Regions from separate parts of the Cupriavidus basilensis genome, predicted to be linked through region 2. Evidence: riboswitches for the same ligand, from Rfam matches in the RefSeq annotation. Region 2 holds a riboswitch; the other holds the start of a gene.

Region 1 (14,875 bases), on a different replicon from region 2:
ATCTCGCCAAAGCCGATCACGTTGCTGCCCTGCTGCGCGTGGCGCAGCACGCGCGCCATGCCGGCGGTGAGCGCTGCCTGCACCTGCTCCGCGCTCATGGCGCGCTCAAAGGCAAAATTGCGCGTGCCCGCGGCAATGCGGCAGTTGACCAGCCCGGGCGCGGACGGCAGCGGCGCGCGCACCCCCGCATCCACCACTTCCAGCGCCAGCCCGTGCAGGCGCGAGAACACATTGATGGCCGCACCCCCGGCCAGGAAGTTGAGCACCATCTGCGCCGTGACCTCGGCCGGATAGGCGCTCACGCCGGCATCGGCCACGCCATGGTCCCCGGCGAACACGATCACCGCGGGACGCTTGAGCTCCGGCGTGCCACTGCCGGTAATCAGGCCGATCTGCAAGGCCAGATCCTCGAGCCGGCCGAGCGCGCCGAGCGGCTTGGTCTTGGCATCGATGGCGGCTTGCAGGGCCGGGCGCAGGGAGGCGTCGAGCGGGGTGATGGCGGGAAACTGCATGGTATTTCTTGGTGTGGCTGAGAAAAGATTCGATTCGCTGGAACAAGAATAGACGTTTTACATCTCGACGCCACGTTGGGCCTTGATGCCTTGCTGGAAGGCATGCTTGACTGGCGTCATGTCCGTCACGGTATCCGCCGCCTCGATCAGCGCGGGCGGCGCGCCGCGGCCGGTGATGACCACGTGCTGCATCGGCGGGCGGGCACGCAGGTCGGCGATGACGGTGTCGACATCGAGGTAATGCAGCTTGAGCGCGATATTGAGCTCGTCCAGCAGCACCAGCCCGATCGACGGGTCGCGCAGCAGCGAGCGCGCCACCTCCCACGCGGCCTGGGCCTTGGCCACGTCACGCGCGCGATCCTGGGTTTCCCAGGTGTAGCCCTCGCCCATCACATGGAAGGCGCACTGCTCCGGAAAGCGCCGCAGGAACAATTCCTCGCCGCTGGGAATCGCGCCCTTGATGAATTGCACCACGCCGGCCTGCATGCCGTGGCCAAGCGCGCGCACCACCATGCCAAAGCCGGAGCTGGATTTGCCCTTGCCATTGCCGGTGGTGATGACGATCACGCCGCGCTCGTCCTGCGCCGCGGCAATCTTGGCATCCACGACATCCTTCTTGCGCAGCATGCGCGCCTTGTGGCGCTCGTCGCGGGCGGCGTCTTCCGACGTGGAGGTCTCAAGGGCTTTGGGTTCAGTCATGTTGGGTTTCGTCCGGTACGGGAGAATACGCCCCGTCGGCAATCAGCGCGGTATGGCGGCCGTCGCTGACGCTGACAATGGGCGTGCGCAGCGCGTGCGAGCAATGCGCGGGGGTCAGGACCTGCGTGGCGGGGCCATGCAGGCACAGGCCGTCTTCGGCCAGCAGCAAAGCATGGGTCGCGTAGCGCCGCGCCAGGTTAAGGTCGTGCAGGATCACCACGATGGCGTGGCGGCCGGCGCGGGCCAGCCGCGCCAGGGTTTCCAGCACCATGATCTGGTGGCGCAGGTCGAGGTGGGCGGCGGGTTCGTCCAGCATCAGCAGCGGCGCCTGTTGCGCCAGCGTGGCGGCCAGCGAGACGCGCTGGCGCTCGCCGCCGGACAGGGTCAGCACGTCGCGCCCGGCCAGCGCATCGAGATCCATCTCGCGCATCACGGCCGCGACCACCGCGTCGTCCTCGCGGCCGGCCCAGCCCCAGCCGGAGAGATGCGGGTGGCGGCCCACCGCCACGGCGTCGCGCACCGACATCGAGAAGGTGTCGTGCACCGCCTGAGGCAGGTAGGCGCGGCGCAATGCCAGGGCCGCGGGCGGCGTCTGCAGCGGCGCGCAGCCATCGAGCAGCACCACGCCGCCGTCCGGCTTGCGCAGCCCGGCCAGCACCGACATCAGCGTGGACTTGCCGACGCCGTTCGGGCCCACGATGCACCACAGCTCGCCCGCCTGCATGGACAGGCTCAGGCCATCGAGCAGCACGCGCGCGCCGGCGCGCAATTGCAAGGACTGCAGCACCAGCGACGGACAAGCGGTGACGGGTTCGTTCCAGGTCGGCATGGTAGTCAGCGCGGCCTGCGCAGCAGGAGAAAGAGGAAAGTCGGCACGCCCAGCAGCGCTGTGATCACGCCAACCGGCAACTGCGCCGGCGCAATCACCGTGCGCGCCACCAGGTCGGCCGCCATCAGCAACGTACCGCCCAGCAAGGCCGAGGCAGGCAGCATCAGGCGCTGGTCGTTGCCCCAGGCAAGGCGCACCAGGTGCGGCACCACCAGCCCGACAAAGCCGATCGAGCCGGCCGAGGTAATGGCCACCGCGATCGCCAGCGAGGCCAGCACGAACACCGACATGCGTACCGCGCCGACGCGCACGCCCAGCGCCTGCGCCACGGTCTCGCCCATCAGCATGGCATTGAGCGAGCGCGCCATCGGCATGGCCAGCAGCACAGCCAGCGCCAGCGCACCCAGCGCAAGGCCGTAGCTGGCGGTGCCGCCCAGGTCGCCGGTCAGCCAGAACAGCATGCCGCGCAAACGGGCCTCGGGCGCCACGCTCAAGATCAAGGTAATCAGCGCGCCCCAGCCAGCGGCCAGGATCACGCCGGTCAGCAGCAGGCGCGAGCCGGCCTCATGATGCCCGCCCTGCACCTGCGGATGCAGCAGGTCGCGCCGCGCCAGCGTGGCCACCAGCACCATCGAGAACAGCGCGCCGCCGGCCGCGCCGGCCTGCACTGTCCACAGAGGCCACATCATCAGCATGGCGGTGAGCGCGCCGGTGGCCGCACCGCCCGATACGCCAAGCACATAGGGCTCGGCCAGCGGATTGCGCAGCAGCACCTGCATCAGCGCGCCGGTCAGCGCCAGCAGGCCGCCGCAAGCGAATGCCGCGGCCGCGCGCGGCAGCCGCAGCTCACGCACGATGGCCCCGGCGGTATCGTCGGCACCGACAAACAGCGCGTGCCAGACCTGCGCACCCGACAAGGGCACGCTGCCCACCGCCAGCGACAGCAGGAACACCGCCACGCCGGCGGCGGCAAGCATCAGCCAGACGGCTAGCGCGCGGCGCATGTCAGGCGGCCACCATCATTTCTGGCGCCAGCCAAGCGTGACAAAGCCGGCGCGTCCCTGCGTGTTGTAGGGATAGGCGAGCTGGTAGTTCTTGTCGAACAGGTTTTCCACACGGGCGGCCACGAACCATTGCTTGTCGATGTTATAGCGGGCGTTGAGGTTGACGATACCGTATCCGCCCAGCGTGCGCGAGCCACTATCCATGCGCGTCGAGGAGATGATCCACTCGCCGCCCAGGCGGAAGTCGCCAAACTGGCGGCCCACGTCGAAGGCGGCATGGCGGCGCGCGCGGCGCAGCAACTGCGTGTTGCTCTGCTCATCCACCGGGTTCTGGAAGGTGATGCTGGCGCCCACATCGGTGCCCATCAGCCTGGCGCGCCAGGAGGCTTCGACGCCTTGCACCTTGGCCTTGTTGACATTTTGCGCCAGGTACAGACCGTTGGGCTGCAGCGCCGAGGTGATCAGGTTGTCGTAGCGGGTCTCGAACGCCGTCACGCGCAGCAGGCCGGCAGCATCGGTGTTGTACTGCGCGCCCAGCTCGACCGACTTGGCGCGCTCGGGCTGGATGCCCGGCTGGCCGTAGCCAGGATAATAGAGCTCGTTGAACGTCGGCGCGCGAAAGGCATTGCTGGCGTTGGCGATCAGCTTGAACGCCTCGGTCACGTTATAGCCATAGCCGGCAAAGTAGCTGGCTTGGCTGCCGAAGTCCGAGTAGTGGTCGTTGCGCACATTGAGCTGCAACTGGTGCTTGCCCAGCCGGCCATCGTAGCCCCCGAACACCGACGCAATATTGCGGCCCGGTGCGCCATACGTGTTTGAGCTGAATTCCTGCTGCGCATACTCCGTGCCGAACAGCAGCTTATGGGTCGGCGCCAGCGCATATTCGTTCTGCCAGGTGTACTGGCGATTGCGCGTGTTGAAGTTGCTGTTGAACAGTCCGTTCAAGGTGTTTTCGCTATTGTCCCCGCTCTGCGCGACCTTGAAATGCGTGGTCCAGTCCCGGGTAATCTTGCCGTTGACAAAGGCGGATACGGTGTACAACTCGCTGTTCATCCACCAGACATCGGTCGGTTTGCCTGTCGTGGTGTCGTAGGAGAGCTTGCTCTTCGAGTAGTAGGCGGTGACGCCGGCATCCCAGTCGCTGGTGAAACGATGCTTCACCTGGCCCGATACGCTCTTGTTGTCATACGGGTTGTCGTTCGGGTTCGGGCCCATGCCCTTCTTTGCCTTGGCCGGATTGTCACCGTTCCATTGGGCCGCGTTGATCGCCGAAAAGCCGTCTGTCTTGACTGCCGACCCGGTGATATTGAACGAGGTATCGCCCACCTGGCCGCCGTAGCCCACCGTGCCCTGGCGCGTATTGTTGCTGCCGTACTCGATCTGCGCGTTGGCCGCTGGGGCCTGGCCCGCGCCGCTCTTGGTGAAGATCTGCACCACGCCGCCGATCGCATCCGAGCCATAGAGCGCCGAGACATTGCCGCGCACGATCTCGATATGGTCGATCTGGTCGGGCAGGATATTCGAGAGCTGGGCCGTGCCGCTGCTGGCCGCCGAGATCCGCATGCCGTCGATCAGGATCAGCGTCTGGTTGGAGTTGGCCCCGCGCATGAACAGGCTGGTATTGGCACCCAGGCCGCCGTTGGCGGCAAACTCCACACCGGCCTGCGTGCGCAGCAGCGAGCGCAGGTCGACGGCTTGCGAGTTGACGATATCCTGCTGGGTCACCACGGTGGTATGCGGCAGCGCGTCGGTCAAAGGCTGTGCAGTGCGGGTAGCAGTGACCACCACCGGGTCGAGTTGCGCGTCTGGCGCGGGTTGCGCAGCGGATTGCGCAGCGGACTGGGCCATGGCCGCGCCTGGCGCGCTCATGGCAAGCCAGGCGGCAAGCGCGGCGGGCAGTTGCCGCGAGACGAAAACGGGTGTGGTGTGACGGCGCGCCGGCAATGCCGGACGGCTCGACGTGGAGGGCGAAAAGCGCATGATGCGAAGTGGGAGAGAGCTGCCTAGTCCGTTCCCCCGCGGACCGTCTGGCGACGAAGCACGCCGCTGGCTTGCGCGGCAAAAAGCAGCGGAGGGCGGCGCACTCTCATCCAGGCCGGTATCCGGGCTGACGACACCAGTCCGACCGCCTTCCCGAACCTTGCGGTTCAGTGGCTGAGTGGTCGGCCTTGCGATCTTGCGATCACGGTCGCTTACCGTTGCGGGGGCAGCACAGGTTGGCTCGGCCCTGCCCTGGCGGCGGCGGCTGGCTCCCTGTTTCCCGTTGAACTGCAACCCTGTAGTGAATAGGATTACGAGCACCTGGAACGTGCGCGAGTGTAGGCAGTTTCGAGGCAAGCGTCAATGCCGCGGCAAAACACGGGGAAAGCGCCCGGAAACAGGCATAAAGCCGTCGCCACGGATGCCGTTAAACGACGATGCATGCAACTTCGGCACGCAGGCCCGGTCACACACGTCTGCGTTCGCCGTCCGCACGATAGCGCTTGGGCTAAAATCCCAAAACCCGAGACCCTAGATATGACAGGCTCTATGCTCACCGAACTCGAACAACTCGCCGCCAAGATCGGGCGTGTGCTGCACCATGCCGATACCCTGGCGGCGGAGAACCAGCGGCTGCGCGAGGAGATCGAACGCCTGCAGGCCGACGCCAGCCAGCTGCGCGGCGACCGTGAAGCCATGGCCGCCGACCGCGAGCTGCTCAATATCAAGATCGAGGAAGCGCAGCTGCGCATCCAGTCGATCCTGGACAAGCTGCCCACCGCCAGCGACGCCCGCCAGCTCGACCTGCTGGGCGAAGGCGATGCGGCCAGCCGCGCCGAACAGAAGGGACCCGGAGAAAACGCATGAGCAATAAGCAAGTCGAGGTCAACATTGCCGGCCAGTCCTACCGGTTCGCCATTGCCGCCGACAACGAGGCCGCGCTGCTGGAGGCCGCGGCACTGGTAGACGGCCAGATGACCCGGCTCAAGGGCGGGGTATCCGCCAAGGGCGTGGAACGCGTTGCCGTGATGGCCGCGATCAGCATCGCCTCGGACCTGCTCGCGCTCAAGCGCAAGCAGCAAGACGATGGCGCGATTCCCGTTGATGCAGTGCGTGCGCGCATTCGCGAGCTAAACGAGCGCGCGGACGAAGCCCTGCGCCAGTACGCGCATGTGGGCACCAATTCGCCCGTGCCGCGCAACTGATGCCCTGCCTGTGCCGGCGGTGTACCGCACGGCACAGGCAGGCGGCAATACGCCCGTGATTTCGGCCCGATGTGCCCCACATGCCGCGCGCGTCAGCAAAATGTAACGACACGCAAAGACGGGCTTGGTATGGAAAGCCTCGCGGTGTATAGTGGAGCCAAGCCGCACCAAGCCACATAGTTGCGGCACCTTAGGTCGGGTTATCGCGCCTGACCGCCGTTTTCATCCCATCCAAGTTAGAAACGGCAAACGTCTGACAGCCATGCCAAAGCAGTACGCGTTTGGCAGTGCAAAAAGTCAGACGTTTGACAGTTTCCCTGCCTGGTTCGTCAGGATCATATTCCTTGAACCGATAAGCATTTGTTGGTGCGGGATTATGCCGTGTGGGCGAGCGCGTCGCATGGTTCATAGTTGCAGTCTGGACTCCCTGAACCGGTGATGTACCCGAAATGCGGCTTCCGCAGCCACTCTGAACCTCACTTGGGTTCAGGATGCCGATCCAGCGGCCGAGGCGGGGACCCCTCTAAAGGCGGTGGTTATTCAACCACCGCCTTTTCCTTTTGTGGCGCAGGTTGACCTGCGTTGCTTCCGCAGTGCCCTTCCTCTGTTTTTGCGCCACGGCCCACACCCGCCAGACGGTTTTCTTTTGGCCGTGCTTGCTGCACCATATCGCTGTCGCCAACGTCACGCCCGCCCTGCCCGCCCATGAGCCGATCCACGCAAGCCAATACCGCCGCGCGCGCCCGCCAGTACTGGCTGATGAAGTCGGAACCCGACGAGGCCAGCATCGATACGCTAGCCGAACGCGGCACCTTGCCATGGACCGGCGTGCGCAACTACCAGGCGCGCAACTTCATGCGCGACGGCATGCAAATCGGCGACGGCGTGCTGTTCTATCACTCCTCCTGCCCGCAGCCCGGCATTGCCGGCCTGGCCGAGGTCTGCTCGCAGCCCTACCCCGATCCCACCCAGTTCGACCCGAAGAGCGATTACTACGACGCCGCCGCCAAGCCGGATGCCCCGCGCTGGATGCTGGTTGACGTGCGCTTTGTCGGCAAGGGCCCGCTGATCTCGCTGGCCGACCTGCGCGCGCATGACGAACTGGCCGACATGGTCGTGCTACGCCGCGGCAACCGGTTGTCGATCACGCCGGTGACCCCGGCCGAATGGCGTTTCATCACCACGCGGCTGATGCGCTAGCCCGGCAACGGCGGCGACAGCAGCGGCATGAAACAATGGCTGCCGACGACATAACTACAACGCCAACAAGGTCGATTCCGCGTCATGAGCTTTTCCCTGATTCCCGGGCTGCTGCTGCTCGGCGCCTTTACCGGCTTCTGCGCCGGCCTGCTTGGCGTAGGCGGCGGCATGCTGATGGTGCCCTTCCTCACGCTGCTGTTTACCGCCCTGGCCTTCCCCCTTGAGGCCATCGTCCATATGGCCATCGCCACCTCCATGGCGACCATCCTGTTTACCTCGCTGTCCTCGGTGCGCGCCCACCACAAGCGCAGCATGGTGCGATGGAAGCTGGTGCTGGCCCTGGCGCCCGGCATCCTGATTGGCGGCATGATCGGCGGCGGCAAGGTCTTCGCGGCGCTCAAGACCAGCTGGCTGTCGCTACTGTTCGCTGTATTCGTGGGCTTTTCGGCGTGGCAGATGCTGCGCAACCGCAAGCCCGCCCCGCACCGGCAACTGCCGGGCACACCGGGCATGCTGGGTGCGGGCGGCGTGATCGGCTTCCTGTCCAGCCTGGTGGGCGCGGGCGGCGGCTTTGTCTCGGTGCCGTTCATGACCTGGTGCAACGTGCCCATTCACAATGCCGTGGCCACCTCGGCCGCACTCGGGTTTCCCATCGCGGTGGCGAGCGTGATCGGCTACGTGTGGAGCGGGCTGGGCCAGACCGGGCTGCCGGCCGGCTCACTCGGCTACATTTACCTGCCGGCGCTGGCGGTGATCGCGGTGGCCAGCGTGCTGACCGCGCCGCTGGGCGCGCGCACCGCGCACCGCATGGATGTCGCACAGTTGAAGAAAGTCTTCGCCTGCCTGCTGTTCAGCCTGTCGGCCTACATGATGTGGAAGGCCTGGCACGCGTTCTGAGGCTGCAGGTGCCAGCGATGCACCCCGCGGATACAAGTAGATACAAGGTCGCACGGGACGTAGCGGAACGATCACCTGGGCGGCGCGTCTGATACCCATCGTCTGACAAGGAAGAATCCAATGAAACATCTGCTTGCCGCCACGCTGCTCGGTACTACCGCCATGGTTGCCTCCGCCCAGGGCGGCGGCCCTAGCCACGACCCGGCCCCTGCCGGCGTGCTGACGCTGTCCGCCCAGGCCGCCACCGAAGTGCCGACCGACGTGGTGCACCTGACGCTCGCCGCCGAGCAGGAAGGCGCGGAACCGGGTGCGATTTCCTCGGCGCTGTCGGCAAAGACGGCGGACGTGATCGCGCAGGCCAAGCGTACCAGTGGCGTGCAGGCCCAATCGGGCGGCTTCACCATCTATCCGTCCAACGACAAGAACGGGCGCATCAGCACCTGGCGCGGCCGCGCCGAGGTGATTCTGGAATCGCGCGATTTCACCGCCGTGTCCAAGCTCGCGGGGCAGCTCGCCAGCCAGATGCAGGTGCAGAACATCAGCTTCTCGCTCTCGCGCGAAGCCCGCCAGGCGGCCGAGACCAAGCTGACCGAGCAGGCCGTGGCCTCGTTCCGCGACAAGGCCCAGGCTACCACCAAGCTGTTCGGCTACGGCAGCTACACCATCCGTGAAGTGCAGGTAGGCGAGGTTGGCGCGGTGCAACCGATGCCGCGCATGTACGCAGCCAAGGCCATGATGGCGGATTCCGCGCCGGTGCCGGTCGAGGGCGGCAAGGCCCAGGTCACCGTGACCGTGAACGGCTCGGTGCAGATGCTCAAGTAAGCGCCGTCCAAAGCCACAGGCTCAAGGATCAAGGCAGAAGGCAAAAGGAAGAAGGCACGGAACAAGGCCCCTGCCGCGCAAGCGGCAGGGGCCTTGTCCATGATGCAGGAGCCATCAAGAAGCGGCCGCGCTTACAGCTCCCCGAACTGCTGGCGCAGCACGTTCTTCTGCACCTTGCCCATGGTGTTGCGCGGCAACTCTTCCACCACGTGCACGCGCTTAGGTACCTTGAAATTGGCGATACGCCCCTTGAGCCCGCCGATCAGGCTCAGCGCATCCAGCGAGGCACCGGGCTTGCCAACCACCACCGCCACCACCGCCTCACCAAAATCGGCATGCGGCACGCCGATCACGGCGCTTTCCGCCACGCCCGGCATCTCGTCGATAAAGCTCTCGATCTCCTTGGGGTAGACGTTGTAGCCACCGGAGATGATCAGGTCCTTGCTGCGGCCGACGATGGTCAGGTAGTCGTCAGGCACCTTGCGCTCGCCAGCCTGGCTGACGATGGCACCGCCAAAGCGGCCCACGTCGCCGGTCTTGAACCAGCCGTCGGCGGTGAACTCTTCCTGCGTCTTCTCCGGCATGCGCCAGTAGCCCTTGAACACATTCGGGCCACGCACTTCCACATTGCCGATCTCGCCGGCCGCGCAAGGCTTGCCGTCGCCGTCCACCACGCGCACCGACACCCCCGGCAGCGCCTTGCCGACGGTGCCGCCGATACGCTCGCCGTCTTGCGCGTCGTACGGGTTGGAGACCAGCATCACGGTCTCGCTCATGCCGTAGCGCTCCAGGATGGTGTGGCCCGTGCGCTCGCGGAAGGCATCGAAGGTTTCCATCAGCAGCGGCGCGGAGCCGGACACGAACAGGCGCATGCGGCGACAGGTGTCGTCGTCAAAGCGCGGCTCCTGCACCATGCGCACGTAATACGTGGGCACGCCCATCATCACGGTGCAACGCGGCAGGAATTTCAGGATCTGCGCCATGTCGAGCTTGGGCGCCCAGATCATCTTGGCACCGGCCAAGAGCGCGCCGTGCGACGCGACGAACAAGCCATGCACGTGGAAGATCGGCAGCATGTGCAGCAGCACGTCATCGCTGCGCCAGCCCCAGTACGCGTGCAGCGTCTTGGCGTTGGAGGCCAGGTTGCCGTGCGTGAGCATGGCGCCCTTGCTGCGGCCCGTGGTGCCCGAGGTGTAGAGAATGGCGGCGAGTTCGTCGGCGCCGCGCGCTACCGTAGCGAAGCGGTCCGGTTGCACGGCGGCGCGGGACAACAGCGAGCCCGAGCGGTCGTCGTCCAGCGTGAAGACGTGCTTGGTGCCGTGGCGGAACGCTACCTTGGACACCCAGCCGAAGTTGGCGCTGCTGCACACCACCACCGCTGGCTCCGCGTTGCCGACGAAGTAGTCGATCTCGGCTTCCTGGTAGGCGGTATTGAGCGGCAGGTAGATGTAGCCCGCACGCAACGTGGCGAGATACAGGAACAGCGCCTCGGGCGATTTTTCCACCTGCACCGCCACGCGCGCGCCCTCGGGCAGCTTGAGCGCGGCCAGCAGGTTGGCCATCTTGGCGGTGGCGCGGTCCAGGTCGTCCCAGCTGTAGTAGAGGCCGTCGTGGGTTTCAATGCAGCAAGCACTGCGGTCCGCCGGGAAGCGGGATTCGAATAGGGCGAACAGGTTGGCGTTCATATTGCGGAAGATGAAAAACGGAATCGGCAAGAGCATGGGCAATCCGCATGGGCGATCCGATCGATAGCCGGCAATGATACCTAATGCGATTGCCCGTGCTTTTGCCCGTGATATTGCCCCTGCTATTGACCGCTAAAGCGCGGCGGCCGGCGTGCCAGGAATGCCGCCACGCCTTCGGCATGGTCGGCGCTGTCGCCATAGCGGAAATGCGCGTCGAGCTCCGCCGCGGTAAGCGGCGCGGGCACCTGCGCCAGGCGGCGGATGCTCTGCTTGTTGATGCGGGCGGCCAGCGGCGCACCGGCCACGATGCGCTTGACGGCCGCGGCGACTTCCTCGCCGAGTGCCGCTGCCGGCACCACGCGCGTCAACAGCCCTTTCTCGCGCGCCTCGGCGGCGTCGAACACCCTGCCCTCCAGCAGGATCTCCAGCGTCACGGCGCGGCCCGCCAGGGCCAGCAGCCCGGTCAGCTCACCAGGCGCCATGGGAAAGCCGAGGCGGTTGATCGGCACGCCGAAGCGGCTGTCGTCGGCGGCGATGCGCAGGTCGCAATGGCAAGCGATCTCCAGCCCGCCGCCCACGCAAACCCCTTCGATCATGGCAAGCGTGGGATGCAGGCAACCCGCGATGGCGGCCAGCGCAGGCGCAATCACCGCCTCGTGGTAACGGCGCAGCGCGGCGGCGTCACCACGCTCCTCGGGGAACTCGGCAATGTCGGCGCCCGCGGCAAAGTTGCCATCGGCGCCGCGCACCACCACGCAGCGCAGCGAGGGATCGGCGGACAGGTCCGCAAAGCCCTGCGCCAGCGCGCGCCACATCGCCACGGAGATGGCATTGAGCTTGCCAGCGTGGGACAGCGTGACCGTGGCCACGTCGCCCTCACGCGCGAACGCTACCGTGCCGCTCATGCCTGCGCTCCACGCGCACGGGAAACATCGGAAACCATGCGGCTATCCTCCATCAGTCGATCTTGGCGCCGGACTGTTGCACCACTGCAGCCCAGCGCTTGATCTCGGCGCGCTGGAACTGCGCGAACTGCTCTTGCGTAAAGGCGGGCGTATCGGAGCCGTTGGCAAGCCAGATCTGCTTCATCTCGGGTGTGTTCAGTGCCTTCTCCACTTCGGTGTAAAGCCGGTCGACGATGTCCTTGGGCGTGCCCTTGGGCACCCACATCGCGTACCAGGTGGAGACTTCGTAGTTAGGCACCCCGGCCTCGGCGGCGGTGGGCACATTCGGGAACGCGGCCGAGCGCTTGGTCGATGCCACCGCCAGCGCCTTGATGCGCCCCGCGCGGATGTGCTGGGCCGAGGAACCGAGACCGTCGAAATCCATGTCCACCTGGCCCGCGATCAGGTCGGACAGCGCAGGGCCGGCCCCCTTGTAGGGAATATGCGTGATGAAGGTCTTGGTCTGCAGCTTGAACAACTCGCCTGCCAGATGGTGGGACGAGCCGTTGCCTGCAGAGGCGTAGTTCAGCTTGCCGGGGTTACTCTTGGCATAGGCGATCAGCTCGCCCAGCGTGTTGGCGGTGACCTTGGTCGGGTTCACCACGATCACCTGCGGCGGCTGCGCGATCACCGTGATGGGGATGAAATCCTTCTCGATGTCGTAGTCGAGCTTCTTGTAGAACGACGGCGCGATGGCGTGGTGCGCACCGCCGATGAAAACGGTATAGCCGTCCGGCGCGCCCTTGGCCGCGATGCTCGCGCCCACGGTGCCGCCGGCGCCACCGCGGTTATCGATCACGAACTGCTTGCCAAGCTGCTTGGAAAGCTGCGCGGTCAGCGGGCGGGCGAAGGCATCGGTGCCGCCGCCGGCCGGGAACGGCACGATCACGGTGATGGGCTTGGACGGCCAGGTGTCAGCCTGCGCCACGGGCGCTACCGCGCCCAAACCCGCGCCCAGCGCGCAAGCCAGCCCTGCCAGTTGAAACTGACGACGATTCATGACTCTGTCTCCTCTCTCTTCTGCTGTGGAAAGTCAAAACGAAGAACTGCTGGAATGGCCCATGAACGCGGCCCGCGGCCTTATCTGTTACCTGACCAGGGTTACAACAGCTTGCTCACCGCGCGGCTCATGCGCGGGGATCCGTTGCCAAGGCGCACCAGATTGTCATCTAGCGCCTCAGGCACGTAAAGATAATTCACCATCATCCCGCACGACTGCGCGCGGCCCTTGCGCGACAGGTCGGCGGCCCAATTCAGGCGCTCCACGCAGGCGCCATTGCCCAGGTGAAAGCGCGCCACCGGATCGGCTGGCAGCGCCTGCTGGCGCTCGCGCACCAGGTAATGCGCGGCCAGCGCCAGCGCGATGTCGCGCACCATCGCATCCTCGGCATCGGCAGGCAGCGCGGCCAGCCAGCCGGCGCCGTCGTCGGGTGGCGTGCCGTGGCGCTCGCGCCAGCGCGCCAGGCGCTTGTCGCCCAGCACCTTGGCCACCGCTTCGCCATCGCGCTTGCGCAGCCAGTCGGCAAACCCGGGAATGGGCGAGAGCGTGGCGAACTGCTTGAGCTTGGGAAACTCGCGCTGCAATTCCTCGATCACGCGCTTGAGCAGGAAGTTGCCAAAACTCACGCCGCGCAGGCCTGCCTGCGTATTGGAGATGGAATAGAAGATCGCCCACTTCACGCGGCGCAGGTCCTCCAGCGGCGCGGCTTCGTCCAGCAGCGCGTGGACGTTGGCGGCCATCTCGGGCACGAAGGCCACCTCGACAAAGATCAGCGGCTCGCGCGGCATGCGCGGGTGGAAGAACGCATAGCAGCGGCGATCGGAATCGAGCCGGTTGCGCAGGTCCGCCCAGGACGCGATCTCGTGCACCGCCTCGTAGCGGATCAGCTTTTCCAGCAGCGATGCGGGCGAGTCCCACGTGATGGGCTGCAGCTCCAGCAGGCCCACGTCGAACCAGTTGGAGAACAGCGCCTCCAGATCGTCGTCAAGCGGGCGCAGGCCCGGCACGCGCTTGTGCCAGCGCAGCATGTCGGCGCGCAGGCCGATCAGGAAATGCAGGCCGCAGACGCTTGCACCCTCCTGCCCGTGCAAGGCCGCCAGCCGCTTGAAGAAACGGATGCGCGCGTTGGATGTCGCCTGCGGCGGGCCGGACGCGGATTTGTCCGCATTGCCGTCCTTGGCCTCATCATCCACTTGCGCGCTGCCGCTGGCGGCGACTTCGGCCAGCACGCCGAGCATGGCCTGGCGTGCGTCATCGCCCGCGGCTTCGTACTCGGCCCGCCAGGTTTGCGCGGCGGCATTGGCCGCGCTGTCGGTCAGGCGCGCATCGAAGCACTGGCGCAGTTGCTCGCGCTGCCGGCGCAGCACGCGCGCCGGCAGCGCCACGGCCTTGGCTTGTGCCTTGGCATCAGCCACCGCGTCCGGCTTGGCGTTGCCCTCGCCCTTGCGGCCCCACCACCGGCCAAAGCGGGACAACAGGGTTGGCGCCGACGGCTCAAAGCCGCTCAGGGGCGCGCTGACTTTCTGGTCGCTATTGCTGAGGGAATCCATGGGCGTACCTGCTATTGGCTGTCGGTAAGGGCTGTCTGCAAGCTGCTATCGATCAACGGATGATTTGCCGGCCAGGTGCAGGCGGCCGGGCTGCGCTTCGGGCACGGGATCGCCACCGCGATCGTCAACCACGTCAACCTCGGCGGCGTCCAATGCCCGGAGCGCGCCGCGCTGGCGCAGCAAGTGCGTCTTCATCAGGGTTTCGGCGCCCTCCGGGTCATGGGCCTTGAGCGCGGAGAACACCGACAGATGCTCGGCACAGGATTCGCGGATGCGGCCCGGCAGCTTCAGGCTCTTGTGGCGCGACAGCCGCAGCACCTTGCGCAGGTCGCTGATCAGGCCGGACAGCCAGCGGTTGCCGGCGAGCCGCTGGATGGCTTCGTGGATCTGGTAGTTGGTTTCGTAGTAGGCGTCGATATTGCCGGCCTGCGCATACTGGGTCAGGTCGGCATGCAGGCTTTCGAGCGCGTCGAGGTCCTCGGCGGTGGCGTTGCGTGCCGCCTCATAGGCGCAGCGGCCTTCCAGCAGCGCCATCAGCGGGAAGATCT
Region 2 (14,875 bases):
CCAGAACGATTGCTTGACCCCGGCTTCGATCTGCCTGCCGGTGGCCAGCTTGAAATCCTTCTGTGCGTCCGAGGTGGAGATCAGTGCGCCAAGGGGATCGGTGGCGGTGGCGTACTGCGCATACACCGACAAGGCTGGCGTGAATGCGTAGACCGTGCCCGCGCGCCACGTGATGTTGTTGAAACTGCGGGTCCAGTCGTCGCCCGTGACCAGGTTGCCGCGTTCCAGCTGCGCATGGTCCAGCCGCACGCCGCCAATCACCGACCATTGCCGGGTCAGCTGCAGGCGGTCCTCGCCAAACAGTGCGGCTTGCGTGGTGTGGGTGCGAAAACGCGGCGACGTGACAATGCCCGGCGGGCTGAAGAACTGGCCCGGGTCGAACTGGTAGGCATTGACCGTGGACGCGCCGCCATAGGGCGAGTTGTTGCTGTGAGTGAAGTTGATGCGGTTGACGTCGAACCCCACCATGGCGGTATTGGCCATGCCGAACAGCTGGCCATCGATCATCAGGTCGGCGCGGTCGCCCACCTGTTCCTGGTCGTGCAGGATCTCCAGGTAGTCGGTGCGGCGTACCTGGCCCGTCGCGGGCAGCAAGGTATAGGACTCGGCGTCGCGCCAGTGGCGCTGGCTGGTGAGGTAGTAGAACTGGTTGCGCACCGTGACGCGCTCGTTGGGCTGCCACTGCGCCGCGAGCCGGGTCCAGCGGTCGCGATAGGTGATGTCGGCGTCGCCAACGTTGTAGTTCTTCTTGCGCAGCGAGGTGTCCAGGCTGCCGGCCGCCAGCGGCGTGCCCAGGTATTGCATCGGATGCTGGTCGGCGTCGTCATAGGACAGCGTCAGGTTGAACTCGGGCGATACGTCCAGCCGCACCGCGGCCGACACCGCTAGGCTGCGCGAGTCGCCCCGGTCCACCCAGCCGCCGGAGCGGCCGTAGCTGGCGTTGAGGCGGTAGGAGAGGGTCTCGTTGACCGCGCCGCCGCTGTCGAACGCCGCGCGCGCTGTTTTCTGCGTGCCGCCGGTGAGCTGCAGCTCGTTGGCGATCGGCGCGGGCATCGGCTTCTTGGGAATCACGTTGACCACGCCGCCGATCGCGCCCTCGCCAACCATGACCGAGGCCGCGCCGCGCAGCACCTCGATGCGGTCCACGGACCAGGTATCGAAGGGAAATGTGACAGTGCCGGAGGCCACGTAGAGGCGCGTGCCATCGTACAGCTGCATCACCGAGCCTTGTCCCGCAAAGCCGCGTGCCGCGAGCGCCGTGCCGCCGTTGCCGGGCGCGCCATTGGAAGTGATGCCGGTGGCGCGGGTCACGGCCTCGCGCACCGACAAATCGCCGCGTTCGCGAATGGTGTCGCCGGACAGGACTTCCACGCTGGCAGGCGTTTCCAGCGGGGTCAGGCCAAGGCGGCTGCCGGTGCTGGTGGGCTCGGACAGCGCCAGCCCGGGCGGCTGCGAGGCGCTGCTGACGACCACCGGCGGTAGCACCGTGCTGTCGCCGCGCGACCGCTGCGATTGCGCTCGCTCTGAAGGTTGGGCATCTTCCGCCGCCCAGGCGGCATCGGCGCCGATGCCGGCGAAGGCCCCCAGCGACAGCGCGAGCGCGCAATGCTGCGCGAGCTGGCGTGGCGGCTTGGGCGCATGACGACGTTGGGGTGGCTTGGCGGCCGCCGGCGAGGCGGTATGGGCAATGCGAGGGCGCGCGGACATGCGTTTTCCATCATTGGCCGCGGGCGACCCCGCCCGGCGGCAATAAACGAACCAGCCGCGGACGCGCGCGCAGTGACGGCCAGGCGCGTGGCCAGCCGTCTCACGCCTGGCCGCCCGTCCGCAGCCCCGGTGATCGGTCGAAGGCCGGTATCCGGGCTTGCAGGGGGACGCCTGCCGCTGGGGCGCGTCCGGGGTGCCGCCTTCCCGCGCGATGATGCGCAGTGGCTGCCGCGGCCTGTTGGCGCGGCGTGACACCTTTGTACCTGCTGACCGTTGCGGGGGCAGCACAGGATTAGCCGTGGCATGGCCGGCGGCGCACCTGTTTCCCGTTTAACCCCCGCCGCGTGCTGCGCGCCGGAGGCACCTTCGAACCCTTGTCATGCCACTCAGTATTTGCAAGTTGGTTGCAATTACTGAGTGGCATGCGAGGCGCATTGTAGCGGTATTTGCGCCGCATTCGGGGGCAGATGGCAGGCGTTTTTTTGCACCGTGCGGGTGCGCGAGCGTTTCGCGCCTGGCACAACCTGTCGCCATTTTGGTGCTTCATGCGATATTTTTTGCGCTTCGTGGCCTTTCCTGCGGTCCTGCCGCGCCTTTCGCTAAAGAAGGCGGGCCTGGCTCCGATATCCGGAGATGCCGCATGCCTCCTGCATGGCCGGCCATTGCCTCGAGAAGCGAATGCCATGAATCGTCTGACCCTGCGGAAAAAGCTGTGGATTCCCCTTGTGCTGGCCTGGCTCGGCCTGCTGTTGCTGACCGTGATGCACGCCTTCCAGACCCGCCAGCTGCAAATGGCCGATCGCCGCGGCGAGCTGGCTAACATCGTCGACATGTCACTCTCGCTGGTGCGCGACTATGCCGAGCAGGCGCGCCAGGGTAAGATATCCGAGGCCGATGCCAAGGCCCAGGCCACGGCCCGCGTCGCCGCGCAGCGTTATGGCAAGGATGGCTACATCACCATTGTCGGCGCGGATTCCGTGCTGTTGATGCATCCCATCAACCCCAAGCTCAACGGCAAGAACATGATCGACTTCAAGGACGCCAAGGGCAACGCCTTGTATGCCGATATCGCGGCCCGCGGCGCGTCGGCCGAAGGCGCAGGCCACCTGGACTACTGGTGGCCCAAGCCGGGCAGCGACCAGCCGAGCCCCAAGATCGGCTACGTGGCGCGCTTCAAGCCGTGGGGCTGGGACCTGGTCGCCGGCACGTACATGGATGACGTGCAAGCGCAGTTCCGCGCCTCGCTGTATCAATCGCTGGGGCTGCTGGTGCTGCTGGGCATCGTGATTTCCGCGGTGGCCACGCTGCTGATCCGCAGCATCCAGAGCTCGGTGGGCGGCGAGCCCGCTACCGCCGCGGCCGTTGCCTTGCGCATGGCCAGCGGCGACCTCACGGCGCGCGTCGAAACCCACCCGGACGACCGCTCCAGCCTGATGTACGCCATCGGCCATATGCGCGACCAGCTCGCCGGCACGGTGGCGGGCATCCAGCAATCGGCCGATTCCATCACCTCGGCGGCCCAGGAGATCGCCTCGGGCAATAGCGACCTGTCGAGCCGCACCGAGCAGCAGGCGGCCTCGCTGCAGCAGACCGCCGCCAGCATGGAGCAGATCACCGCGACGGTGCGCCAGAACGCCGACAACGCCAAGGAGGCTAGCCAGTATGTGGCCGACGCCTCGCAGATCGCGCAGCAGGGCGGCAGCGTGGTCAGCCAGGTGGTGGACAAGATGCGCGGCATCACCGCCAGCTCGCGCAAGATCAACGACATCATCGGCGTGATCGACGGCATCGCTTTCCAGACCAATATCCTGGCGCTTAACGCTGCGGTGGAAGCCGCGCGCGCCGGCGAGCAAGGCCGCGGGTTTGCGGTGGTGGCCGGTGAGGTGCGCAACCTGGCGCAGCGCAGCGCGGGCGCGGCCAAGGAAATCAAGACGCTGATCGTCGAGTCCGTGGGCCAGGTCGACAGCGGCTCGGCACTGGTGGAGCAGGCCGGGCAGACCATGGCCGAGATCGTCAACGCGGTCGGCCGCGTGACGTCCATCATGGATGGCATTGCCTCGGCCACCGCGGAGCAGCGCACCGGCATCGAGGAGGTCAATCGCGCGGTCGCGCAGATGGACCAGATGACGCAGCAGAACGCGGCGCTGGTGGAGCAAGCGAGCGCGGCCGCCACGTCGCTGGAAGACCAGGCCGGCGCGCTGCACCATGCCGTGTCGGCCTTCCGCCTGTCGCCCGCCTGAGCGCTGAGCCGCTGAGCGCTGACGGGGCGCTCGGCGCGCCTGGCCCTACAGCAGCGACTTGCCCTGCGCGAGGATCTTGTCGCAGACCTGCTTGGTGACCTGGTCCTTGAGGCCGCCACCGCTCAGGTCGAACTGCTTGCCGTCGCTGCTGCTCAGGATGCCCTTGGCGCCGCTGGTGTAGCCGGCGTCCGATGTGGGCGAGTCGCCGCCGACCTTGCCCAGCAGCTTGTCTTTGACCGAGGCGGCGCCGCTGGCGCCGCCAAGGTAGTTGTTCTTCACGCAGTATTCCAGGATCCCGGCGACATTGCCGGTGCTGCCCGAACTCAGCGATTGCAGCGAGGGCATTCCACTCATCCCGCCCAGGCTGCCGCCCAGGCCGCTCAGGCCACCGGACGAACTCTCGGTGCCGCCCTGCGTGGCGCCTTTGAGCAGATCCCCGAGCTGCGCATGCGCGGCTGCCACCGGTAGCAGCGCGGCGATCAGGATTTTCACGGCGGTGATGCGATAGAGGCTGGCGTTCATGCTGCATCCTTCTGGCGGCGTGGAAACAGTCTTCACTATAGTGCTTGCCGCATCGGCCTTCGCCATTCGCTTCAGTGACGCTTTCTTCTCTCCGCACTAGCCGATTTGCATGACGCGCGCATTAAGCGAGGCTTCGCACACGCGGTTGATCATTCTGTAAGTCGGAATGTCGTCTCAACGATACGAATTTTCCCAAATAAGTGCATCGATTTACCTGAATGCTGAATTTGTCGTCTTTGCGTCACCTCTGTGTCACGAACGCCAATCACTATCTGCGCCCATAAGAGCCTTGCCAGCGCGCCCGGACGAAAGACGCGCGGACCAGCCGGGTCAATACAAAACAGTGTCATCAGGGAAATCGAATCCAATGCGCCACACCAGATCCATCCTCGGCCTAGCGGCCTCCTTGTGCATCGCCGGCGGCTTCTACGGCTGCAACGGCAACGGCGAGCCGTCCGGCAACAGCGCGCCGGCCGCACCCGCACCGAGCACGCCCATCACGCCCGTCACGCCGGTTGCCGAAGTCACCGGCAAGTGGACCACCGGCGACCTGCATGTCCACACCATCGAATCGAACGACGCGCAGAGTCCGCTCACCACGGTGCTCGACCAGGCCTTCACCGCTAACAACCTCGACTGGATGGCCTTGTCGAACCACCTGCGCGTGTCGGATCGCGATAGTACGGGCACGGCAATCCCGGGCGGCCCGATCCCGTTCTCGAAGGCCCTGGCCAACTACGAAGTCCCGGCGCTCAAGCAGCTGCAGGCCGATGGCCGCTATCCCGGCAAGCTGATCTTCTCGACCTTCGAGTGGGACATGCCCACCCACGATCACGTCAACGTGGGCATCTTCAGCGGTTCGCCCGCACTCGCAACGGCGGTCAAGGGCGCCAACGAATTCGAGTATTTCTTCACCGGCCGTCCCGACACCATGTTCGATCCGGCGGACGTGGCGGCCTGGAACGCCAAGGCGCCGCGCACCGCCGCCTCCAGCCACGCCGATGCGGTGCAGGCGTTCACCTGGCTCAAGACCAACTTCCCCGATACCAGCTACGCGCTGATCAACCATCCGTCGCGCAATCCGGGCAAGTACACGGTCGCCGACTACCGCGAGTTCAATGACCTCGCACCGAACATCGCGTTCGCGGTGGAAGGCATGGTTGGCAATCAGATGGAGCCCGACCGCGGCGGCTATAACAGCAGCTACGACCCGGCGAACCTGAAGTCGCGCACCTACGGCGGCGTGGACTACGTGGTCGCGCAGGTCGGCGGGATCTGGGACGCGCTGCTGGGCGACGGCCGCCGCTTCTGGAACATCGCCAACTCGGACCACCATTTCAAGACTGCCGGCGGGCTATTCAGCAGCGGCTACTTCCCCGGCGAGTACGCCCGCAACTACGTCTGGCTGGAGGGGACCGGCATCAAGTCGGTGTTGGATGGCTTGCGCGCGGGCAAGGCGTTCTCGGTGTTCGGCGATCTCATCAACGCGCTGGACTTCAATGTGGCCGCAAGCGGCACCAAGCGCGAGATGGGCGGTGAGCTCAAGGCCCGCGCCGGCGATAGCGTGACCGTGACCATCCGCTTCAAGAGCCCGGACCGCAACAACTTCGAGTACCCGCTGGACAGCGGCGCCAACGTCAACGTCAAGCCCACGGTGGACCACATCGACCTGATCGCTGGTGACGTCACGCCGCGCGCCTTGCCCGGCACGCCCGGCTACAGCAAGGACACCAACGACTCCACCAAGGTCATCGCCACGTTCACCAAGGCCGACTGGAAGCTGGACAAGGACGGCTACAACACGGTGACCTACACCTTCAATGCGGCCAAGAGCCAGTACTTCCGGCTGCGCGGCACCAATCTTGGCATGAACGTGCCGGGCGAGACCGCCAACGGCAACCCGCTGCCCGACCTGAAGACGGACCTGACGGAAAACACGCCACGCTTCAATGCCATCAACGCGCGCAACTACAACGACCTGTGGTTCTATTCGAACCCCGTGTTCGTGACGGTTGCTCCCAGCACCTGAGGCAAGGGACGCGCCCGCTGGCGGGGCAACGCGCGCTGATCCGGAGGATTTCGCGCGCGGTGTTCGGATCCTCGCGCATGGCCCAGCCACGCGGCGCCGCGTCTTGCTTATCCGGGTGAAACGGTTCCCACTAGCAGTTCGGTTCACGGCCACCACCCTCGCCATGGGCGGGAACGTGCTCCAGCACCTCCCAGAGCGCCAGCAGGGTAGGGTTGCTGGCATGGGCGGCGCGATACGCGCAGATATCGAATGCCGAGCACCATGTGGCGTCTCCTGCCGGCACCAGCGTGCCCGCTGCGAGCGCATCGGCCGCGGTGGTGCGCGGCAGCCAGGCCACGCCGTGGCCCTCGCTGGCCATCTTCATCAACAGGATTGCCATGTCTGCCTCATAGCAACGCGCCAGCGCACGGCGTGGCGGCGCGTCTTCGAGGATCACCTCGACGATGCGGCCGAGCGTGGTGCTGGCCGTGTAGGCCAGGTAGGGAATCGGCTTGGCGCCACTGCTGCCTAGCGAGAACAGCGGGGCGCCGCGCGCATTGGGCGCGCACAGCGGCATCAGCACGTCGTGCCCGACCGTGAGGCTGCGGAACTTGTCCGGGTCCAGCGAGACCGGCACCCGCGTATGGTTGTAGCCCAGCATCAGGTCGCAGTTGCCCTCCGACAGCGCCACCACGGCTTCGAGCACGTTGGCGGCCACGACCCGGGCATTGAACTGGCCGTAGCGCTTCTGGCATGCCTTGAGCCAGCCCGGCAGGAAGGTCAGCGACAAGGTATGCCCGGCGGCAATCTGGATCGCCTTGCCCGGCATGCGGCTTTCCTGGCGCAGCGTGGCGCGTGCCTCCATCAGCAGCGTGAGTGCCTCGCGCCCGCTGGTGCAGAAGGTTTTGCCGGCCGGGGTCAGGTCCATGGGGAAGGTATTGCGGTCGACCAGCACCGCACCGGCCCAGTCCTCCAGCGAGCGGATGCGCCGCGACAGCGCTGACTGCGTGATATGCCGCAACTCGGCGGCGCGCGAGAAGCTGCGCGTCTTCTCCAGGACCAGCAGGTCGTCGATCCATTTCAGCTGCATGGGATGTGTCTTCGGAAGCGTCGGGCGATGAGGGAAAGCCTGCCGCCGGTCTTGCCTGGCAAGGGCGCCAGGCGGTGGCCGCAATGCGTATTCCATTTTCGCATAGCTCTATGGCCGATCCGCATTCCGGTGGCCGCCGGGCACGCCTAAAATCTGCGCTTCCCGTCAGTCAATATCGCCCCAGGGCGAAGCCAGATCCAGCATGACAGGGGCGCGCAAACAAGCCGGCAGCCAAAGCGGCTGCGCCCCGGAACGTTCCGACTCTACCTCGGCAGTTAACGTCTTCGACGCTATCCGGAGCTACCCTGATCATGTTTATCCAGTCGCTTTACCGTACCCGCGCGTTGCAGGGGCCAGCCCGTCGCTTCCTTGGGGGCAAGCGGGCACAAGCCGGCCTGCTGCTGGCGCTGGCCGTGTGCGCCGCAACCACCACCACGCCAGCCGCCGCCGCGGACTACCCGGACCACGCGGTCCAGCTGGTGCTGTCCTTCCCGCCGTCCGGCGCCACCGATGTGCTGGCGCGCGCGGTGGGCCAGCGCTTGTCCGCCGTGCTCAAGCAGCCGGTGGTGGTGGACAACCGCCCCGGCGCCGGCGGGGCCATCGGCATGAGCTTCGCGGCCAAGGCCGCGCCCGATGGCTATACGCTTTACCTGGCCGCTGTCAGCAATGCCGCCATCGCGGCTGCCACGTACAGCAACCAGCCCGCCAGCCTCACCCGCGATTTCGTGCCCATTGCCGGCATCGGCACCGTGCCGCATATCCTGGTGGTGCCGGCCTCGTTGCCGGTGCATTCGGTGCCTGAGCTGGTCAGCCTGCTCAAGGCGTCACCCGGCAAGTACAACTTTGCCTCGCAGGGCTCCGGCACGTTGTCGCACCTGGAGTCGGAACTGTTCAAGCTGCGTACCGGCGTGGACGTGGTGCACGTGCCGTACAAGGGCAGCGCCTTCGCGCTGCCGGACCTGATGGCAGGCCGTGCGAGCATGATGTTCGACAGCATTCCCTCGGCCCTGCCGCACGTGAAATCCGGCAAGCTGCGGTTGCTGGCGGTGGCGTCCGATCACCGTCTGAGCTCCTTGCCCGATGCCCAGACAGTGACCGAGGCCGGCATCCGCGATTTCCGTGCCGACAACCTGTTCGGCCTGGTTGCGCCCAAGGGCACGCCGCCCCAGGTGCTCAAGCAACTCAGCGCCGCGATGAAGGAGGTTCTGGCTTCGCCGGAGCTGGCCGCGGCCATGGAAGCACAGGGCGTGCAGATCAAGTACACCGCACCCGAGCCATTCGGCCGCATGATCGGCGACGAGATGCGCGCGTGGGAGAAGGTGGCGCGCGCGGCCAACATCAAGATCGAGTAGCCACCGCGCAAGCACAAAGCACAAAGCACAAACGCATCTGGCCGGCGCTGCCGTGCAAGCCGCTGGCCAGAACCCCCAACCCTCGGAGCCTCGCAAAGCCATGACCAATTTCTGGAATTTCCCCTATCCCTCGCAACGCGTGCCCGTGCTGGCCGACAACGTGGTGGCCACCTCGCAGCCGCTGGCGGCAGCGGCAGGCCTGCGCATGCTGGCCCGTGGCGGCAATGCCGTGGACGCGGCGCTGGCCACGGCGATCGCGCTGACCGTGGTCGAGCCGTGCATGAACGGGATCGGCGGCGATGCCTTTGCGCTGATCTGGGACGGCAAGGAACTGCACGGCCTGAACGCCAGTGGACGGGCGCCGGCGGCGTGGACGCCCGAGTATTTCTCGCGCTACGGCAGCATGCCGGTCAACGGCTGGGACACCGTGACCGTGCCTGGTGCCGTTTCCGGCTGGCGCGCCACGTGGGAAAAGTTCGGCAGCCTGCCGTTTGCCGAGCTCTTCGAGCCCGCGCTGGAATATGCGCGCAACGGGTTCCTGGTCTCGCACACCGTGCACCGCCAGTGGCAGGCACAGGTGCCCGTGCTGATCGACAAGCCGGGCTTTGCCGACGCCTTCGCGCCGAACGGGCGTGCGCCGCTGCCGGGCGAGCGCTTCATCTGCACGGGCCAGGCGCAGACGCTGGCGCGCATCGCCGAGACCAAGGGCGACGACTTCTATCACGGTGAACTGGCCGGCCGCATCGCCGCGCATGCGCGCGCCACCGGCGGGCTGATCACCGAGGCCGACCTCGCCGCCCATCGCGCGGACTGGGTCCAGCCGATCAGCATGTCCTATCGCGACCTGGCGTTGTTCGAGATCGGCCCGAACGGGCAGGGCATCGGGGCGCTGATGGCGCTGGGCATGCTGGAGCATTTCGATGTCGCGGCCATGGGCGTGGACTCCGCCGCCGCCATCCATGTGCAGGTGGAAGCCATGAAGCTGGCGTTTGCCGACCTGCACGCGTACGTGGGTGACCCTGAGGCAATGACCGAGGTGCAGGCCGCCCACCTGCTCGATCGCGGCTACCTGGCCAGCCGCGCCAAGGCCATCGACCCGGAGCGCGCGGCGGCGGCCGGCCCGGGCAAGCCTCACAGCGGCGGCACCGTGTACCTGACCACGGCTGACAAGAGCGGCATGATGGTGTCGTACATCCAGTCCAACTTCAAAGGCTTTGGCTCCGGCGTGGTCGTGCCCGGCACCGGCATTGCGCTGCATAACCGTGGCTGGGGCTTCAATCTCAAGCCGGGCCACCCCAACCAGGTAAGCCCTGGCAAGCGGCCGTTCCACACCATCATTCCTGGCTTCCTGATGCGAAAGGGCGCGCCGCTGGCCAGCTTCGGCGTGATGGGCGGCTCGATGCAGGCGCAAGGCCACCTGCAAATGACCAGCCGGCTCGCGGATTTCGGCCAGAACCCGCAAGCCGCGTGCGATGCGCCTCGCTGGCGCGTGCTGGACGACAACGCCACCATCGCGGTGGAGTGGAATTGCCCCGCCGCCACCGTCGAAGGCTTGCGCGCGCGCGGCCACAAGGTGGAGGTAGCGCCGCAAGGCAACCTGGAATTCGGCGGCGCGCAGATCGCGATGCGCCTGGAGGATGGCTACGCGGCGGCTTCGGACCACCGTAAGGACGGCTATCCGCTGGGGTTCTGAGCACGTTCCCTGCCCGCGGGCTGGCGGCGCCGGCGTGGCTCGCGCCAGCCACGGCGCAAAAAAAATGCGCCGGTGCGTGCTCCAGGGCACATTAAACGGCCGTACCACGGGCCTACACTGGCGCCATCCCTTCGAGGAAGGCCGCCATGAACAAGCTGAGGTCCAGCCGTCTGCTCGATCGCATCTCGCCATCCGTGCTGGCCGACCTGCGCCGCATGCGCGCCGCCGCCGAGGCCGAGCGTGCCCTGGCCGCACAGGCTGCGGCAAGTGGCGCAGGTGCTGGAGGATGCGATAACAACCCGCTAAACGATGCCAACTACATCGAAATAGCACGCTACGATCCAAGGCGCGGCAAATTCGTGATGGAGCGCCGCCGCGCCAGCCCGCGCGTTAGATAGGCGCTTGCCAGCCAACCTGAACGCGGTGCCGCGCGCTTCAGGCCAGTGCATGGCCCGGCGGCGCTGGCGGTGGCCAGCACGGCACATCCCCCTCCAACCCCCTTCTTCGGCTGGCGGCCGAGCCCATGGCCGGAGTTGGTATAATCGCCCACTACCCCAAACATGCCGCCTGGCGCTGCGTGCCGGGCTGTGGCGACAAGCCAGGCCCAGGCAGCAAAGCAGCACGGCGGTCCAACGCGTGACGAGGAGTTACGTGGCCGGAACAGAAATCGCAGTGCAAACCGTCCCACAAGCGGGCCATGCCGTATCGTCCGGCAGCTCATTCCATACCGCTCTCAAGATCCTGCCCGCCGCGCAACGCGAGGCGATGTTCGAGATCTATGGCTTTTGCCGTGCGGTGGACGATATTGCCGATGGCGATGGCCCGCGTGCCACGCGCCTTGCCGGGCTCGACGCCTGGCGCACCGATCTTGCCGCGTGCTATGCCGGCACGCCGCCGGCGGCATTGCGCGGGCTGTCCGCCCAGATCCAGCGCTTCGGTTTGCAGCAGGAGGATTTCCTCGCCGTGATCGATGGCATGGCCATGGACGTGCACGCGGATATCCGCGCGCCGGACAACGCGACGCTGGATCTCTATTGCGACCGCGTGGCCAGCGCGGTGGGGCGCCTTGCCGTGCGCGTGTTCGGCATGGAGCGCGACGCCGGCGTCGCGCTGGCGCATCACCTTGGCCGCGCGTTGCAACTGACCAATATCCTGCGCGATATCGACGAAGACGCGGACCTGGGCCGTGTGTACCTGCCGGCCGAAGCGCTGCTGGGCGCGGGCGTGCCGATCGGCACGCCGCATGCCATCGTCGGGCATCCTGCCGTTGGCCGCGCGTGCCTGGACGTCGCGCAGCAGGCGCAGGCGTACTACGACCAGGCATTCGTCATCATGAACGCGGCGCCGCGCCGCACGGTCCGTTCGCCGCGCATCATGGGCGAGGTCTACCACGTGATCCTGCAGCGTCTGCTGGCTCGCGGCTGGGCCAGCCCGCGGGCGCGGGTGCGCGTGCCGCGCCCGCGATTGCTATGGATTTTGCTGCGGCATGGCCTCGTGTGAGGTGAATCCGCCGATTGACTGCCGCCCATGGCCGCTCACGGCCGCGTGCGGCATTGCCGTAATTGCGTTGTTGAAAAGAGGACATCGAAACCGATGAGCCAAGTTGCACTATCCCCCAATTCGAATGCGCCCGCGCATGCCGCGCCCGCGCCAGACGAGTTGGAAGGCACGCTCGACCGCGCGCTAGACGCCTTGCTGGCCAGCCAGCGGCCGGATGGCCACTGGGTGTTCGAGCTGGAGGCCGACGCCACGATTCCGGCGGAATATGTACTGCTGGTGCACTACCTGGGCGAGACCCCGGATACCGTGCTGGAAGCCCGTATCGCGCGCTACCTGCGCCGCATCCAGAATGCCGACGGCGGCTGGCCGCTGTTCCATCAGGGCCGCTCGGACATCAGCGCCAGCGTGAAGGCGTATTTCGCGCTCAAGATGATTGGCGACGACACCGAGTCGGAGCCTATGCGCCGTGCCCGCGCCGCCATCCACGGGATGGGTGGTGCCGAGGCCAGCAATGTCTTTACCCGCACGCTGCTCGCGCTGTACGGCGTGATGCCGTGGCAGGCGGTGCCGATGATGCCGGTGGAGATCATGCTGCTGCCGCTGTGGTTCCCGTTCCACCTGTCCAAGGTCGCGTACTGGGCCCGCACGGTGATCGTGCCGCTGCTGGTGCTCAACAGCCTGCGTCCCCAGGCCAGGAACCCGCGTGGCGTAGGCATCGACGAGCTGTTCATCCGTCCTTGCCAGGCAGCCCGGCTGGCCCCGCGCGCACCGCACCAGAAGCGCGTGTGGTTCGGCCTGTTCCGTGTGCTGGACGCCGGCTTGCGCGTGGCGGAGCCGTTGTTCCCCCGCAGCCTGCGCGCGCGCGCCATCGCCCGCGCCGAGAAGTTCGTGCGCGAGCGCCTGAACGGCGAGGATGGCCTGGGCGCGATCTTTCCGGCCATGGCCAATGCCGTGATGATGTTCGACGTGCTTGGCGTGCCGCGCACCGATCCCGATGTGGCGGTGGCCCGCGCCTCCATCGAGAAGCTGCTGGTGGTGCATGGCGACGAGGCCTATTGCCAGCCGTGCCTGTCGCCGGTGTGGGACACCTCGCTGGCCAGCCACGCCTTGCTGGAGGTGGGTGGCCCGCGTGCCGAGGCGGCCGTTGAGCGCGGCTTGCAATGGCTGCGCCCGCTGCAGGTGCTGGACGTGCGCGGCGACTGGATCGTGCGGCGCCCCGACGTGCGTCCCGGCGGCTGGGCTTTCCAGTACGCCAACCCGCATTACCCGGACGTGGACGACACCGCCGTGGTGGCGATGGCCATGGACCGCGCGGCGCGCACCGGCGCAGCCGCGCCGGCCGTGGCGCCGGCCAGCCATCGTTCACGCTACGACGAGGCTGTCAGCCGTGCGCGCGAGTGGGTGGCGGGCATGCAGAGCGGCAACGGCGGCTGGGGCGCGTTCGAGCCCGAGAACACGCATGAGTACCTGAACAATATCCCGTTCGCGGATCACGGCGCCTTGCTCGATCCGCCCACCGCCGACGTGTCGGCGCGCTGCCTGTCGATGCTCGCGCAGCTGGGCGAGACCGCGGCCAGCAGCCAAGCCTTCCGGCGCGCCCAGCGTTACCTGCTCGACGAGCAGATGGCCGACGGCAGCTGGTATGGCCGCTGGGGCACGAACTATGTCTACGGCACGTGGAGCGCGCTGTGCGCGCTCAATGCCGCCGGCATGGCGCCCGAAGCGCCGGAAATGCGCCGCGCCGCCGACTGGCTGATCTCGATCCAGAACGCCGACGGCGGCTGGGGCGAGGACGGCAGCAGCTACCGCCTCGACTACCAGGGCTACGAGACCGCGCCGAGCGTGCCGTCGCAAACCGCCTGGGCGATGCTGGGCCTGATGGCCGCGGGGCAGGTCGATCATCCGGCCGTGGCGCGTGGTGTGGACTACCTCATGCGCATGCAGCAGGCCGACGGCCTGTGGAGCGAGGCGCGCTTCACCGCGGTGGGCTTCCCCCGCGTGTTCTACCTGCGCTACCACGGCTACGCGCGCTTCTTCCCGCTGTGGGCGCTGGCGCGCTACCGCAACCTGCGCCGCGACGGCACGCGGGTGGTGGCGTGGGGGATGTGACGACGCCAAGCTCGCCGCAACGCCATGCCGGTCCCACGCTGGTGGTGACTGGCATGCGCTTCGAGGCCGGCATCGCCGCCGGCCCCGGCGTTGAAACCCTGCACGGCCTGCGCGCCGAAGCCTTGGCGCAAGGCCTGCGGCAACGCCTGGCGCGTCCCTGCGCCGGCGTGATCAGCTTTGGCGTGGCCGGCGGGCTGGACCCCGCGCTATTGCCAGGCCGGCTGATCGTCGCCTCCGCCATCCAGGATGGGACTCGATTGCGGCCCGTTGACGCCAGCTGGTCGCGCTCGCTTTCGCTTGCCTTGCCCGAGGCCATTTCCGGCGTGCTCGCCGGCGCTGACCAGGCTGTGACCTCGGTGGCGGCCAAGATGGCATTGCATGCGGCCACCGGTGCGCTGGCGGTCGACATGGAATCGCATATCGCGGCGCGTGTCGCCGAGGAATTCGGGCTGCCGTTCGCCGCCTGCCGGGTGGTGATCGATCCCGCGCAGCGGGAAGTGCCGCCCGCCGCGGTGGCTGGCATGGGTCCCGATGGCAGCACCGACATCTGGGCATTGCTCAAGGCGCTGCTGGCGGGGCCGGGACAGGTGCCGGACCTGATCCGGCTGGGCAGGGATGCGAGGCTGGCCAGGCTTGCGCTGCTGGCCGCCAGGG

Evidence for each region. Region 2 has a riboswitch for cobalamin ahead of F7R26_RS26040 (TonB-dependent receptor). Riboswitches for the same ligand answer to the same signal wherever they lie in the genome.
Region 1: it holds a riboswitch for cobalamin, as region 2 does, so the genes downstream of both, F7R26_RS16135 (TonB-dependent receptor plug domain-containing protein) here and F7R26_RS26040 (TonB-dependent receptor) in region 2, are expected to answer to the same signal.

What each region holds. Positions count from the first base shown of each region.
Region 1 is NZ_CP062803.1:3,508,766-3,523,640, forward strand. It holds gene cobT (nicotinate-nucleotide--dimethylbenzimidazole phosphoribosyltransferase) at 1-512, opposite strand, end outside; gene cobO (cob(I)yrinic acid a,c-diamide adenosyltransferase) at 570-1,211, opposite strand; gene F7R26_RS16125 (ABC transporter ATP-binding protein) at 1,204-2,040, opposite strand; gene F7R26_RS16130 (FecCD family ABC transporter permease) at 2,046-3,044, opposite strand; gene F7R26_RS16135 (TonB-dependent receptor plug domain-containing protein) at 3,060-4,892, opposite strand; cobalamin riboswitch at 5,121-5,364, opposite strand; gene F7R26_RS16140 (hypothetical protein) at 5,574-5,891, shown strand; gene F7R26_RS16145 (cell division protein ZapA) at 5,888-6,229, shown strand; RNA gene ssrS (6S RNA) at 6,541-6,751, shown strand; gene F7R26_RS16155 (EVE domain-containing protein) at 6,935-7,429, shown strand; gene F7R26_RS16160 (sulfite exporter TauE/SafE family protein) at 7,514-8,326, shown strand; gene F7R26_RS16165 (SIMPL domain-containing protein) at 8,447-9,148, shown strand; gene F7R26_RS16170 (malonate--CoA ligase) at 9,280-10,833, opposite strand; gene F7R26_RS16175 (enoyl-CoA hydratase/isomerase family protein) at 10,956-11,738, opposite strand; gene F7R26_RS16180 (Bug family tripartite tricarboxylate transporter substrate binding protein) at 11,791-12,777, opposite strand; gene F7R26_RS16185 (malonyl-CoA decarboxylase domain-containing protein) at 12,879-14,327, opposite strand; gene F7R26_RS16190 (GntR family transcriptional regulator) at 14,373-14,875, opposite strand, start outside.
Region 2 is NZ_CP062804.1:1,163,534-1,178,408, forward strand. It holds gene F7R26_RS26040 (TonB-dependent receptor) at 1-1,707, opposite strand, end outside; cobalamin riboswitch at 1,833-2,090, opposite strand; gene F7R26_RS26045 (methyl-accepting chemotaxis protein) at 2,391-3,947, shown strand; gene F7R26_RS26050 (YjjA family protein) at 3,993-4,469, opposite strand; gene F7R26_RS26055 (S-layer protein) at 4,837-6,498, shown strand; gene F7R26_RS26060 (LysR substrate-binding domain-containing protein) at 6,629-7,567, opposite strand; gene F7R26_RS26065 (Bug family tripartite tricarboxylate transporter substrate binding protein) at 7,879-8,919, shown strand; gene F7R26_RS26070 (gamma-glutamyltransferase family protein) at 9,020-10,612, shown strand; gene F7R26_RS26075 (hypothetical protein) at 10,759-11,010, shown strand; gene hpnD (presqualene diphosphate synthase HpnD) at 11,264-12,112, shown strand; gene shc (squalene--hopene cyclase) at 12,206-14,221, shown strand; gene F7R26_RS26090 (phosphorylase) at 14,275-14,875, shown strand, end outside.